One region of the Aeromicrobium sp. A1-2 genome, then DNA from elsewhere that is predicted to be linked to it. Evidence: predicted binding sites of a transcription regulator. Region 1 holds the regulator's gene; each other region holds the start of a gene.
What was found. Region 1 encodes LexA, which represses DNA repair genes until DNA is damaged. Its sites were predicted from a motif close to TCGAACANNTGTTCGA; they were not measured.

Region 1 (3,375 bases):
TGCGGGCCTGCAGGCCCCCACCTCACGCGCTCCCAGGAGAACCCATGGCCGGCTTCATCCCCAAAGATCCCGCGCAGCAGCACCCTGACGGCCGCCGGCGCGACCCTCGACGAGATTCACGCTCTCGTGACGCAGCTGGCCTCCGCCGACTAGAACAAGCGGCCCACGACGAACGCGAGGACTCCCACCACCACGACGAGTGCGATGACGCCGCTGACCAGGGCGACGTTCGGCCCCCGAGAGCCCGGTAGGGTGCGCTCGCCGAGGTCGACCTCGAAGTCGGGCAGCAGCAGCTGGAGATCGACGTCAGCGGCATCGGACTTGCCGGACGCCGCCAGCAGCGCGCGGGCGGCGGCCTCGACGCCGGACAGCTCGAGTGCCGAGGTGGTGCCGACGTCGCGGACCTCGATCGACCACCCGTCCGCGGCGCGGGTGCCCACGACCAGATAGCTCATCGCGCACCGGCCTTCTTGAGTCGGCGCGCTCCGAGGCGGCGCATCATCGGATCCGCGTACATGAATCCGGCGGGCGACAGTGTCCCGATCCGGCCGAGCACACCACGCCAGGCCGGGAGCGTCCGGTAGACGCGTCGGGTGCCGAACATGTCGACGAGCTCGCGTGCCACGTGGGCGGGAGTCAGCATGACTCCCGCGGCCAAGGCTTCGCGCGCTCCACCGTCGACGTCGAATCCGTCGACCATCGCGGTGTCGGTGCCATCGGGACACACCGCGTGCACCCCAATCTTGTCACCGCGCAGTTCGGCGGCCACGGAGGTTGCCAGCGAAAGCACGGCAGCCTTGGTCGCTGCGTAGACGCTCAGGCCCGGGACCGGTGCGTGCGAGCTGAGCGACGCGAGGATGCCGATCTCGCCACCCTTGACGCCACCCACGGCCTGTCCGCGGAACGTGTCGGCCGCGGCGCGTACGCCCCACATGACGCCCAGCACGTTGACGTCGACCATCGTGCGAACCTGGCTGATCGACAGTGCGGTCAGCTCGCCGTCGATGCCGACACCGGCATTGCAGACCCACGCCCCCAGTGGTGCGATCTCGCAGGCGCGGGCTGCAACGTCGCGGTTGGCCTCAGGGTCCGTGACATCGAGCACGAGACCCAGCGCTGCGCCGATCTCGAGGGCGGTCTGCTCGGCCGCAGCGCCGTCGACATCGGTCACGACGACGTCGTACCCGCGGCCCATGAGCTCGACGGCGATGGCCCTACCTATCCCCCGTCCGGCTCCGGTCACGACGGCTGATCTGGGACTTCCGGGCTTCACGAGGGGCTTCGACACTGCACCAACCTAGATGCGCCGCCCGCGACACGCCATCGAACATATGTTTGAACTGGGGGCGTGTTCGGGGTTAGTCTTCGATCATGAGTGATGACCGCAACGCCGAAGTCACCGAGCTCCCGGACGGGCCGGCCGACTCGACCGGGCTGACCGCCCGCCAGCGCAAGGTGCTGGAGTTCCTGCGCGACGAGATCGAGACCCGAGGCTACCCGCCCAGCATGCGTGAGATCGGCGCAGCCGTCGGTCTGACCAGCACGTCTTCGGTCGCGCACCAGCTGCGCGCGCTCGAGGCACTCGGCTACGTCAAGCGCGATCCCAACCGGCCGCGGGCGCTGGAGATCTTCCTGCCGGACGTCATGGCCGCTCGCCGCTCGATGAGCAGCTCACCCGAGAGCACCTTCGACGAGACCGGCATCGGCGATGCCATGCCGATCGCAACCAATGTGCCGCTGGTCGGTCGCATAGCGGCCGGTGGTCCGATCCTGGCCGAGGAGCGGGTCGAGGAGATCTTCCCGCTGCCCAAGTCGCTCGTGGGCGACGGCACCCTGTTCCTGCTCGAGGTCTCCGGCGACTCGATGATCGACGCAGCGATCTGCAGCGGCGACTATGTCGTGATCCGCCAGCAGCCCGACGCCGAGAACGGCGAGATCGTCGCAGCGATGCTCGACGGCGAGGCGACGGTCAAGACGCTGCAGCGCAAGGACGGCCAGGTCTGGCTGCTTCCGCACAATGCCGACTACTCCCCCATCGACGGCACCCACGCCACGATCCTCGGCAAGGTCACCGCGGTCCTGCGCCGCGTCTGACCCTGTTCGTCACGCGGTGGGACGAGTACGGGCGTCCCACGCACTACGGACCATCTCGATCAGCGAGTGGCGCATCTGCCAGTCGAGGTCGCGCGCCGCGATCTCCCCGGACGCCACGATCCGCGCGGGGTCACCCGGCCGACGGTCGCCAACCTCAGGCTCGAACGGGATGCCGCTCGCCTGGGCCACCGCGTCCATGATCTCGCGCACCGACACACCGTCGCCGCTGCCGAGGTTGTAGACCGGCTCGAGCCCGACGCCCGCGAGCAGCTTCTTCGCCGCCACGACGTGCGCCTCGGCCAGATCGGCCACATGGATGTAGTCGCGCTCACAGGTGCCGTCCGGTGTCGGGTAGTCAGTGCCGTTGATGCGCGGCGTCCGCCCCTCCACCAGCGCCTCGATGACCAGTGGGAACAAGTTGTGCGGGCTGGTGTCGTAGAGCTCAGGCACCGCCGAGCCGACGACGTTGAAGTAGCGCAGCGATGTGTGATGCAACGGGAAGGCACGCGCCGCGTCTCGCAGCAGCCACTCGCCGATCAGCTTGCTCTCGCCATACGGTGACTCAGGCGCGGTCGGCGTCGCCTCAGTGACGATGTCGACGTCGGGCGTGCCGTAGACCGCCGCGCTCGAGGAGAACACGATCTTGTCGACGTCGGACTCGTGCATCGCCTGCAACAGGCTCACGGTGCCCTGCACGTTCTGCTCGTACGTGTGCAGGGGACGCTGCACCGACACCCCGGCGTACTTGAACCCCGCGAGGTGGACGACGGCCTCGATCTCGCGCTCGACCATGACCTTGGCCATCAAGGTGCTGTCGAGGATCGTCGTGTCGACGAAATCGACCTCCGCCGGGACGAACTCGCGGTGCCCGCTCGAGAGGTCGTCGACCACGACACACTCGAGCCCGGCCATGCTCAGTGCCCGCACGACGTGCGAACCGATGTATCCGGCACCGCCGGTGACGAGGACGCTCATTTCACCAGCGTGCCAGCAAGGCGGCCGGCCTGTGAAGCGAGGGTCTGCCGGGGTCGCCGAGCCTCACGCGTCAGCACGAGCGGCCTCGTCAAGGCGGCGTAGTGCGGCGAGGGCGATCTCACGATCGGTCGTCCGCCACATGTCCGGAAGGGAGGCGGCCAGGAACGAGCCGTATCGGGCCGTCACGATGCGGGGATCGAGGATCGCGACAACACCCTTGTCGGTCGCGCGCCGGATCAGCCGCCCCGTGCCCTGCGCCAGCAGCAGTGCCGCGTGACTGGCGGCGACGCTCATGAACCCGTTGCC
Region 2 (3,375 bases), 710 kb from region 1:
GCCCGACCCGCGGCCGCGCCGGATCGACGTCGCCCTACAGCGAGACGTCCTCGAGCATTTCGGTGACCAGAGCGGCAACCGGCGAGCGCTCTGAGCGGGTCAAGGTGACGTGGGCGAACAGCGGATGGCCCTTGAGCTTCTCGACCACCGCGACGACCCCGTCGTGCCGTCCGACCCGCAGATTGTCACGCTGGGCGACATCGTGAGTAAGGACGACCTTGGAGTTCGAACCGATCCGCGAGAGCACGGTCAGGAGCACATTGCGCTCGAGGGACTGCGCCTCGTCGACGATGACGAAGGAGTCGTGCAGCGAGCGACCTCGGATGTGCGTGAGTGGCAGCACCTCAAGCATGCCGCGGTCGAGGATCTCCTCGATCACGGCTGGAGAGGCGACTGCTCCGAGCGTGTCGAAGACCGCCTGGCCCCACGGACCCATCTTCTCGGACTCGCTGCCCGGCAGGTAGCCGAGTTCCTGGCCGCCCACGGCGTACAGCGGGCGGAAGATCACGACCTTCTTGTGTTGGCCGCGCTCCATGGTCGCCTCGAGCCCCGCGCACAGCGCCAGCGCCGATTTGCCCGTGCCGGCCCGACCGCCGAGCGACACGATGCCGATGTCGGGGTCGAGCAGCAGGTCGAGCGCAACACGCTGCTCGGCCGAGCGGCCGTGGATGCCGAAGGCGTCCCTGTCTCCGCGGACGAGCTGCACGTCCTTGTCGGCCGTGACGCGGCCCAGCGCGCTGCCCTTCTCGGAGACCAGCACGAGGCCCGTGTGGCAGGGGAGCTCGCGCGCCTCGGCCAGGTCGAGCGTGCCGCTCTCGTAGAGCAGGTCCAGGTCGAAGCTCTCGATCTCAAGCTCACGCATGCCGGTCCAGCCGGACTCCAGCGCGAGCTCGGCGCGATACTCCTGGGCGACCAGACCCACGGCGGAAGCCTTGACTCGCATCGGCAGGTCCTTGGAGACGATCGTGACGTCGAGACCCTCGTTGGCCAGGCTGCGAGCGACCGAGAGGATCCGCGTGTCGTTGTCGCCGAGTCGGAATCCCGACGGCAGCGACGAGGGGTCGGTGTGGTTGAGCTCGACCCGGATCGTGCCGCCCTCCTCACCGATCGGCAGCGGGACATCGAGGGTGCCGTGCTTGACCCGGAGGTCGTCGAGGAATCGCAAGGCGCTGCGGGCGAAGTAGCCGAGCTCGGGATCGTGCCGTTTGCGCTCGAGCTCGGTGATCACGACGACCGGGATCACGACCTCGTGCTCGTGGAATCGATTGACCGCGTTGGGATCCGCCAGCAGGACACTGGTGTCCAGGACATACGTCCGGCGGGCTGAGCTCGGGCTCTTCGTGGTGCGTGATGCGGCCACAGCTGTCTCCTCAACGAGCCCGCGCGCACCCTGCGCCGGCCCTACTCGGGGGCGGGAATTCGGGGCTCAGGGGCGAGCATCAACACACATCGAACGTACGACTGCCCGAGACGCATTCCGGGACGACACGCTGGACAACGTGTCACGGCTGCGTGAACAGTCAGAGTCGCAAGCCATCCCTCGCGAAAAGCGCAAACACGCACTTTTATCTCGCATTGCAGAGAATTGTCTCTTGTTATCGAACGTATGTTCGAGTAAGGTGGAGGCATGAATCCGGAGCCCACGATCGACGCGATGCGGACCGCCGCTCAGGCGCTGCGCACGGGTGATGCGAGGGACCGGGCTCGGGCGATCCAGGTGGCGCAGGACGCCCTTGATGCTGCCAAGGCGGTCGCTCTGGCCGAGATCGACGCGTCGAAGGACTACGAGATCGACGGTGCCTCGACGTTGAATGCGTGGGTCCGCAACCAGTTGCGGCTCAACTCGGGTCAGGCCACCTCGCTGGTCAAGAACGTTGTTGCTCTGCGGGATCTGCCGCTGATGGCCGGCGCAGCTATGTCGGGGCAGATCAGCGCCGCCCACGTACGGGTCTTCGTCTACGGGTTGGCGCATGTGGGGTTGGAGCCGATGCGCCAGTTCGAGGACGTGTTCGTCGACGTCGCCTCCCATCATGAGCCGGCTGAACTGTTCGAGACGGTCAAGCATTTGAAGGACACGATCCATCCCGAGGATCTGGACGATGCGTGGGAGCGGGGCATGGACAAGGAAGACATCGCCGTCGACGCTTTGCCCGACGGCTGGCACGTGACTGGTTTCCTCAACACCGTGACTGGGGCCAAGCTCAAGAAGGTCCTGGACTCCGTGTCGGCACCGCACGATGCCGAGGACACCCGCACCGGTGCGCAGCGTCGGGTCCAAGGTCTGGATGACCTGTTGACCGACATCCTGGGCGACGGGCTCCCCGCCGACAAGGGCGTCAAACCGCACCTGTCGGTGTTCGTGGACGCCGACACCTTGGAAGCGGCTGCTTCGCATGTGAAGGCCACGACCGAGAACCCACACCTGATCCCGACCACATGCCGCCAACACGGCCGGCGAAGCTCGCCGGCCACGGTGCGATCGGACCAAACCTGTTGATGTACTTCTTGTGTGTCAGTGACTTCACCGCATTCCTGATGAAGGACGGCGGCAGCGACCGGCAGGCGCAGATCCTCAACGCCGGGACCGCGAAGTACCAACCGAACCTGCTGCAACGCAGGTCGGTCATCGCCCGCCAGCACGGTGTGTGCGCGACGCCGGGCTGCCACCACACCCACCTGGAGATCCATCACAGCATCTGGTGGTCGTTGGGCGGACCGACAGACCTCGACCTCCTGGTCGGACTCTGCACCAGATGCCATCATCTGCTGCATCGTGGTCGTTTGCAGATCACCGGCAACGCCGTCACCGGATTCACCTTCACCACCAAAGCCGGCCGCACCCTGCGCCGACGCCGACGACGAGCCAACTACCGCCAAGCCGCCTGACCACACGCCCGGCGGCCCGCCGGCACGCCCGAACCGACACCAGGGACACACCAAGCTTGGCAGCGCTCGTCCGCGTTCAAGTCAGAAGGATGAGATCGCCCACACCAAAGGCCAGCTCGAGAGGCCTCGCATTTGGTCCGATCCAGCCAGGCCGAAGTAACTAGGCCCGATGCATGGGTACCTGGCGACGCATAGCCTGCGCCATGACGAGGAATGCGCCACCGAGTCCGATCAGGCCGACGCCCAGGATGAGCGGGCCACTTCCCGGAGCGCCAGTGTCAGGCAGATCGCGTGAAGCCTCGCTCTGAGAAGTGTCATTGTCATCGTCGGAGTCGCCGCCTGCACCTGACGTGATGCAATTCTCGAGCACCAACTCATCCTCGCTAAGCGGCTCGAGATGCTCGTCGTGGAACGTGACGATGGGCGGACCCGGGCTCCAGGTGTTGGTGTCGGCGTCGTAGAGCGATGACGTGGTTGTTCGCTGCGTGC
Region 3 (3,375 bases), 350 kb from region 1:
TCACGCGACGTTCCGACCACGTTTCAGTCGTCCTCGCAGCAGGTGACGACGAGTTTCTACTAGAGGGGCGATTGCCCGCGCATCCGCGCTGAGCCTCGTTCGAAGCGGCAAGCCCGCCTGTGTTCACCTGGTGTCCGTTCGGGTGTGCCTGTGGGCCGCCGGGCGTGTGGTCAGGCGGCTTGGCGGTAGTTGCTTCGTCGTCGGCGTCGGCGCAGGGTGCGGCCGGCTTTGGTGGTGAAGGTGAATCCGTCGACGGCGTTGCCGGTGATGTTGAGACGACCACGGTGCAGCAGATGATGGCATCTGGTGCAGAGTCCGACCAGGAGGTCGAGGTCGGTGGGTCCGCCCAACGACCACCAGATGCTGTGGTGGATTTCCAGGTGGGTGTGGTGGCAGCCCGGGGTCGCGCACACACCGTGTTGGCGGGCGATCACGGACCGGCGTTGGAGAAGGTTGGGTTGGTACTTCGCGGTCCCGGCGTTGAGGATCTGAGCCTGGCGGTCGCTGCCGCCGTCCTTCATCAGGAATGCGGTGAAGTCACTGACACACAGCAAGTACATCAACAGGTTTGGTCCGATCGCGCCATGGCCGGCGAGCTTCGCCGGCCGTGTTGGCGGCATGTGGTCGGGGATCAGGTGTGGGTTCTCGGTCGTGGCCTTCACATGCGAAGCAGCCGCTTCCAAGGTGTCGGCGTCCACGAACACCGACAGGTGCGGTTTGACGCCCTTGTCGGAGGGGAGCCCGTCGCCCAGGATGTCGGTCAACAGGTCATCCAGACCTTGGACCCGACGCTGCGCACCGGTGCGGGTGTCCTCGGCATCGTGCGGTGCCGAGACAGAGTCCAGGACCTTCTTCAACTTCGCCCGGTGACCGTGTTGAGGAAACCAGTCACGTGCCAGCCGTCGGGCAAAGCGTCGACGGCGATGTCTTCTTTGTCCATGCCCCGCTCCCACGCATCGTCCAGATCCTCGGGATGGATCGTGTCCTTCAAATGCTTGACCGTCTCGAACAGCTCAGCCGGCTCATGGTGGGAGGCGACGTCGACGAGCACGTCCTCGAACTGGCGCATCGGCTCCAACCCCACATGGCGTAGTCCATAGACGAACACCCGCACATGGGCGGCGCTGATCTGCCCCGACATAGCTGCGCCGGCCATCAGCGGCAGGTCCCGCAAAGCAACCACATTCTTGACCAACACCGTGGCCTGACCCGGGTTGAGCCGCAACTGGTTGCGGACCCAGGCATTCAACGTCGAGGCACCGTCGATCTCGTAGTCCTTCGACGCGTCGATCTCGGCCAGAGCGACCGCCTTGGCAGCATCAAGGGCGTCCTGCGCCACCTGGATCGCTCGAGCCCGGTCCCTCGCATCACCCGTGCGCAGCGCCTGAGCGGCGGTCCGCATCGCGTCGATCGTGGGCTCCGGATTCATGCCTCCACCTTACTCGAACATACGTTCGATGACAAGTGGAAACCACTGGAATATCAAGGAGTTTCGGCTGATTTGCGGTGTCTGAGGTGAGTGGGAGGATGGTGTCGAGATGTGTTCTTTCGACAGGCTCAAGGATCGACGGGCTCAGGGAGCGATCGCGAGCATGGCGGCGATGAAGCGGTCGGCGCCTCCGTCGGACTGAGGCAGGAAGACGCTGGGCTCGGCAAGCTCCAGCTCGATCAGCAGGGGTGAGCCGTCCGCAGCGGTCACCAGGTCGATTCGTGCATAGAGAAGCCCAGACCCCGTGATGCGCTGGGCGACATCCAGCACGGCGTCGGCGACCTCCCGCTGGGCCGCCGTCGGGGTGCGGGGCGTGATGGACTCACGGCTGTCGCGGTCCTGGACGACCCCTTCGCCCGGCTCCAGCAGCGCGCCCTTGCGGATCGCGTGGGAGAAGGTGCCTCCGAAGTAGAGCATCGCCGTCTCGCCCTCGTCGTCCACCGAGGCGATGTAGGGCTGGGTCATGGACGTGCGTCCGGACGCGACCAGCTCCGCGCTGTGGGCCCACGCCTCCTCGCGGGTGTTCCAGCGGGCGGTGTCCCTCGAGCCGGCCGAGATGGTCGGTTTGACGACCCATTCGGCGTGGTCGCCGAGGTCGTCCCCGATTCCGACGTCCCATCGGGTCTCGATGATGGGGACCCCGGCAGCGGCAAGCTCGCGGAGGTAGACCTTGTCGGTGTTCCAATGCAGTACGCCGGCGGAGTTGTGCAGGCGGGGCACTGAGGCGGCCCACGCGAGGAACTCGTCGCGCCGCGCGACGTAGTCCCAGCACGAGCGCACAACGACGGCGTCGTACGCATTCCAGTCGACCGCCGGGTCGTCCCACACGGTGATCTCGGCGTCGACCCCGTTCGTGCGGGCCGCCGCGAGCAGCAGCGGGAGGTCCGGGTCCAGGTCGCGGGTGGCCGATGAGCTGACGAAGGTGACGGTCATGGGGTTCATCGTGCCAGTCAGCGGCTTCAGTTGACACCTTATCTTTGCAGTACAGAAGTGTTAACCTTATATTATGTCCACACAGCAGGCTCGAGTCGCGGTCATCGCCGATCTCGTCGGATCCCGGACCCAGCCCGACCGAGCCGCCGCGCAGGACAGCCTCGTCGCGGCGCTCGCGCAGGTCAATCGTGTCGTCGACTCGGTGCAGCCGCTTGCGCCGACCATCGGTGATGAGTGCCAGGGCGCCTACGTCGACGTGCCCACGGCCCTACGTGCCACGTTGCTGCTGCGGCTGACGTTGCCGGACCCGCTGGACTGCCGGTTCGGCGTCGGCGCGGGCACGTACGAGAGTGTCGGCCACAGCGACTACGGTCCGATGCAGGACGGTCCGGCGTGGTGGGCGGCTCGCGACGCGATTGTGGAGACCAAGGCGCGTGAGAGCCGCAAGCATCGGTCGCTCCGCACCTGGTACGTCGTCGCCGACGGTGTACCGCACGGATCGCGGGAGTTCCCCGCGCCCGCCATGACCAATGCCTACCTGCTGGCGCGCGACGAGATCGTCAGCGGGATGAATGCACGCAGCCGCCGGCTTCTGCTGGGGCTGCTCGACGGGAGGACCCAGGTGGATCTGGCACACACCGAGGACATCACGCAGTCGGCCGTGTCCCAAAACCTCCAGCGCAGCGGCGCCTACGCCGTGCTCGGTGGTCTCGGGCTGACGGCGGGGGAGGGCACCGCATGATCCTGCTCGCGCTGCTGCTCGCGACCCTCGGCACGGCGGACCTCGTGCGGCCGCAGGATCGCGCGGCGACCCGCCCCCAGCTGGCCCGGGCGGTGGCGACCGGCACGGCAGTGCTGGCGTTCGGGGGCTGGGGTTGTGGCCTCTCGGTGTGGTGGGTGCTGCTGGGAGCCGGCCTGCTCGCGGGCTGGGTCATCTCGACGCCCAGGGACCG
Region 4 (3,375 bases), 1.7 Mb from region 1:
GCACGCTGGCCCGTCACATGAGGCATGCCCGCTGCTGCTCGTTCTTCGTTCTTGCGTTTGATCCTGCGCGATGCCGCATCTGACTGATTGGCTGCGACCGCTGCATAAATGCGGGCCGTCATGATGCCGTCACCCTCGCCAATGTTCGTGTCGCCTCGAGCCGTCGCAAACAACTTCACTCCCGCACGCTGACAAGTTGCCAAGAACGTCTCAAACTCCGCAGGGCGTCGCGTTAGCCGATCTTGGTGATACGCCACCACTGCATCGAACTGGCCCGCCTCGATGTCGGCCAACATTGCCTCGAAGCCCGGACGCAGTTTGCCGGAATAGGCCGAAATGTCGTTGTCCACGTATTCGCCCGTGATCGCCCACTGGCGATCGGCCGCAACCTTCTCACAATCAGCACGCTGTCGCTCAATGCTCAGACCGTCGCCGTGCCGGTCCTGAGAAATGCGTGCGTACATCGCCGTGCGAATCATCTAGGTACATTAACAAACTGCTGTTAAGCCGGCTTGTGTTCACCTGGCTCGGGTCTTGGTCATGCGGCGCGGGGTTGTCGTCGGGTGAATCTGGCGTGGCGTCGGGGTGCCTGGTGTGGGTCGACCCTGACCGGTGGGATCACTTCGACAATGCCGTCGTTCGCCATGCGGGCGGTCCATTGGCCTTCGTGGAGCATGAAGTGGTGGAAGTGGCAGAACAGGGCTGCGTTGTCCAGGTCGGTCGGCCCGTCCTCGGACCAGAAGTCGAGGTGGTGCGCCTCGCACCAGGCCGGCGGCCGGTCGCATCCCGACCAGACGCAGCCACCGTCACGGACGGCCAGGGCGAGGCGTTGGTGCCGGTCGAACAGCCGCCTCGTCATGCCGTGATCGATGACGCGGGACTCGCTGTCTAGGTAGAGGGCGACGAGCTGGGCATTGCAGGCCAACCGCTGGGCCTGGGTCGCGGACATCGTCGTGCCTGACGTGCTGGTCGCGGTGCCCTGTCCGGTGCGCAGGTCGTCGATGTCGATCGTGACGGCAACGGTCGCGGCCAGTCCGCCGGCTTTGGGAAGCGCTTCGGTGGGCAGGTGCCCGACGAGCTCGATGAACGCCAGCCCCATCTTGTGGTCCCGCGGCAGCGCCGCGAAGTCGCCGACGTCCAGGCCGTGCCGATCGGCGTTGGCCCGGTTGCGGCGCGGGGCAATGATGCCCTCGATCGCGGCGCGGAGCGTGTCGGCGTCGTGGTCCGGGACCGTGAACGACCCCTTCGTGGTGCCATCACCCCGGCGGCTCATCGACAGCCTGGTCGCACCCCAGGCGCGCTGTTCCTCACGGCGAAGCTTCTCGCCGAGGACCTCGTCGGCGCCGTCGGGATCGATGACCTCCAGCACATGGTTGGCCAGTCGCTTGAGGTCGTCGAGGTTGTGCTCGGCGGCCAGGGCGATCAGATGGGCCTCGGCGTCGGCGCGCGGCTCGTCGTCGACCCAGTCGGGCAGCGCATCGATGGCCTTCATGATCACGCTGGCCTGGTCGGTCGACAACCGACCCGCGGCCCATGCGGCCCGGGTGGTCTCGGTGTGATCGGTGGACACCCGTGCCAGCCCGGCCAGCCTGGCAGCCTCGCCCCTGGACATCCCGGTCAGGTTGGCCAACCAGGTCGTGATCGACGTCGCGCCGTCATCGGTCGGCAGCCCCATGTCATCGGCGGCACCGGACAGCCGGGACATCGCCGCGTCCAGGCAGGTCCTGGCTCGTTGGACCGAGGTCACCAGCTCACGCACCTCGGCGCCCGTGGAACGCCACGGCTCCAGCCCGGCGAGGTCGTCGGAGACCGAGGAGAGCTGCTCGACCAGCACGGTGACCACCTCCGGAGTCGACTAGAACGTATGTTCGATTCTAACCGATTCGACCCGTGAAAATCAAGCGCTCGACCCAACTATTTCACTGGGATGACAGCAGAAATGTCAGGCTCAAGGAGACCCGGTCGACAGTGACTGGAGGATGCTCTGTGAGAGCGGTGCACGCACGGCTCCGGCGCCGTACGCCTCAATCAGAGCCGTCTGGACCGCCTCGGACGTGACCCCGGACCGGTAGTCCTCGATCGATCCGATCGTCGACGGATCGAGGTCGTAACCGATGTCGACGTACGCCCTGGTGAGCACGGCCCGGATCGAGGCCGAGTCTGAGACTTGGATGATTGTGCTGAACAGCCAGCCGTCGCGGGTGATGCGCTGGGCCGAGCCGACGATCTTCGTGGTGCCGGCCGCGTTGATGCTGAACTCCCCGGGCAGTACTCCCCGCCAGCTCGCCGATCCGTGCATCCAGACCGAAGCCGGTCAGGACGTCGGCGTGCAGGCGGGAGAACCGCTCGAACCGGCCCTTCAGGCCCGTCGTGGGATCGGCGACCCGGACCACGTGATCGATCACGACGCTGCCTCGGTGGTACGCCGCCAGTTTGCCCCCTGCGGACGGATCACGGGCGTGAAGCCCGCGGCGCGACAACCCTCCGCCGCTCGCTCGAAGCCCGGCAGACGCGAGTCCCGCCGGCTGAAGGCCGCGGTCGGCTCGGGCCGGTGGATCCGGACGATCTCGTCCGCTCCGTCCATCCCCTGCGCCAGCAGCAACGGACCCAACAGCGCGTCGTCGACGGGGCCACCCGGGAGCGCCACGTCATCCAGGATCACGACAGGTCGGGCGGTCATCCGCCGATCCTCGCACGCGGGTGCGCATCGTCGTACGCGAGACTGACCCCATGAACCTTGCTGAGCGCTGGGACGAGCACGTCCTCCCCGACTGATCGACATCGTCCTCGGAGACCGGATGACCGGGGGCTGGCGCGAACGCGTGTGCGGCGAGCTCTCCGGCGAGGTGCTCGAGATCGGCTTCGGCTCGGGTACCAACCTGGGCCACTACGGTGACGGCGTCACGCGCGTCCTCGCCGTCGAACCGTCCGACCGGGCGTGGGAGATCGCCCAGGATCGCATCATCGAGTTCGGACGTCCGGTGGACCGCATCGGCCTGGACGGCGCCCGTCTGGATCTCCCCGACGCCAGTGTCGACGCCGTCGTCTCCACGTGGACGATGTGCACCATCCCGCACCTCGCCGACGCCCTGGCCGAGACCCGGCGGGTGCTTCGACCCGGCGGCACCCTGCACTTCGTGGAGCACTCACTCGCTCCCACGAAGCGGATCGCCCGCATCCAGCACACGATCCAGCCCACGTGGGGTCGCGCAGCGGGTGGGTGCCACCTGAACCGCGACATCCCCGGACTGCTCGCAGAAGCCGGATTCACCGTTCCGGACCTGAAGCAGCGCTACGCCTCCGGGTTGTGGCCGTCCCGACCATTCGGCTGGTTCGTCACCGGGACTGCGCAGCCCTGATGGTCCTCGCCGTCGG

Region 2: a site for LexA is predicted at 1,599-1,614, ahead of C6I20_RS11735 (DUF222 domain-containing protein). Genes of this name have one in related genera too.
Region 3: a site for LexA is predicted at 1,443-1,458, ahead of C6I20_RS10010 (DUF222 domain-containing protein). Genes of this name have one in related genera too.
Region 4: a site for LexA is predicted at 1,857-1,872, ahead of C6I20_RS00095 (HNH endonuclease signature motif containing protein). Genes of this name have one in related genera too.

The regions. Positions count from the first base shown of each region.
Region 1 covers NZ_CP027482.1:1,695,541-1,698,915, forward strand. Annotated here, with positions in the region: gene C6I20_RS08205 (hypothetical protein) at 150-455, opposite strand; gene C6I20_RS08210 (SDR family oxidoreductase) at 452-1,288, opposite strand; gene lexA (transcriptional repressor LexA) at 1,372-2,094, shown strand; gene galE (UDP-glucose 4-epimerase GalE) at 2,104-3,069, opposite strand; gene C6I20_RS08225 (ATP-dependent DNA helicase) at 3,133-3,375, opposite strand, start outside.
Region 2 covers NZ_CP027482.1:2,401,709-2,405,083, forward strand. Annotated here, with positions in the region: gene C6I20_RS11730 (PhoH family protein) at 35-1,360, opposite strand; gene C6I20_RS11735 (DUF222 domain-containing protein) at 1,628-2,497, shown strand; gene C6I20_RS11740 (HNH endonuclease) at 2,497-2,886, shown strand; gene C6I20_RS11745 (hypothetical protein) at 3,047-3,375, opposite strand, start outside.
Region 3 covers NZ_CP027482.1:2,050,040-2,053,414, reverse strand. Annotated here, with positions in the region: gene C6I20_RS10020 (hypothetical protein) at 1-92, shown strand, start outside; gene C6I20_RS10015 (HNH endonuclease signature motif containing protein) at 171-857, opposite strand; gene C6I20_RS10010 (DUF222 domain-containing protein) at 854-1,429, opposite strand; gene C6I20_RS10005 (RimK family alpha-L-glutamate ligase) at 1,574-2,422, opposite strand; gene C6I20_RS10000 (SatD family protein) at 2,496-3,164, shown strand; gene C6I20_RS09995 (hypothetical protein) at 3,161-3,375, shown strand, end outside.
Region 4 covers NZ_CP027482.1:16,057-19,431, reverse strand. Annotated here, with positions in the region: partial or broken gene C6I20_RS17520 (recombinase family protein) at 1-464, opposite strand, end outside; gene C6I20_RS00095 (HNH endonuclease signature motif containing protein) at 539-1,843, opposite strand; gene C6I20_RS00090 (hypothetical protein) at 1,949-2,299, opposite strand; gene C6I20_RS00085 (hypothetical protein) at 2,402-2,680, opposite strand; gene C6I20_RS00080 (class I SAM-dependent methyltransferase) at 2,799-3,359, shown strand.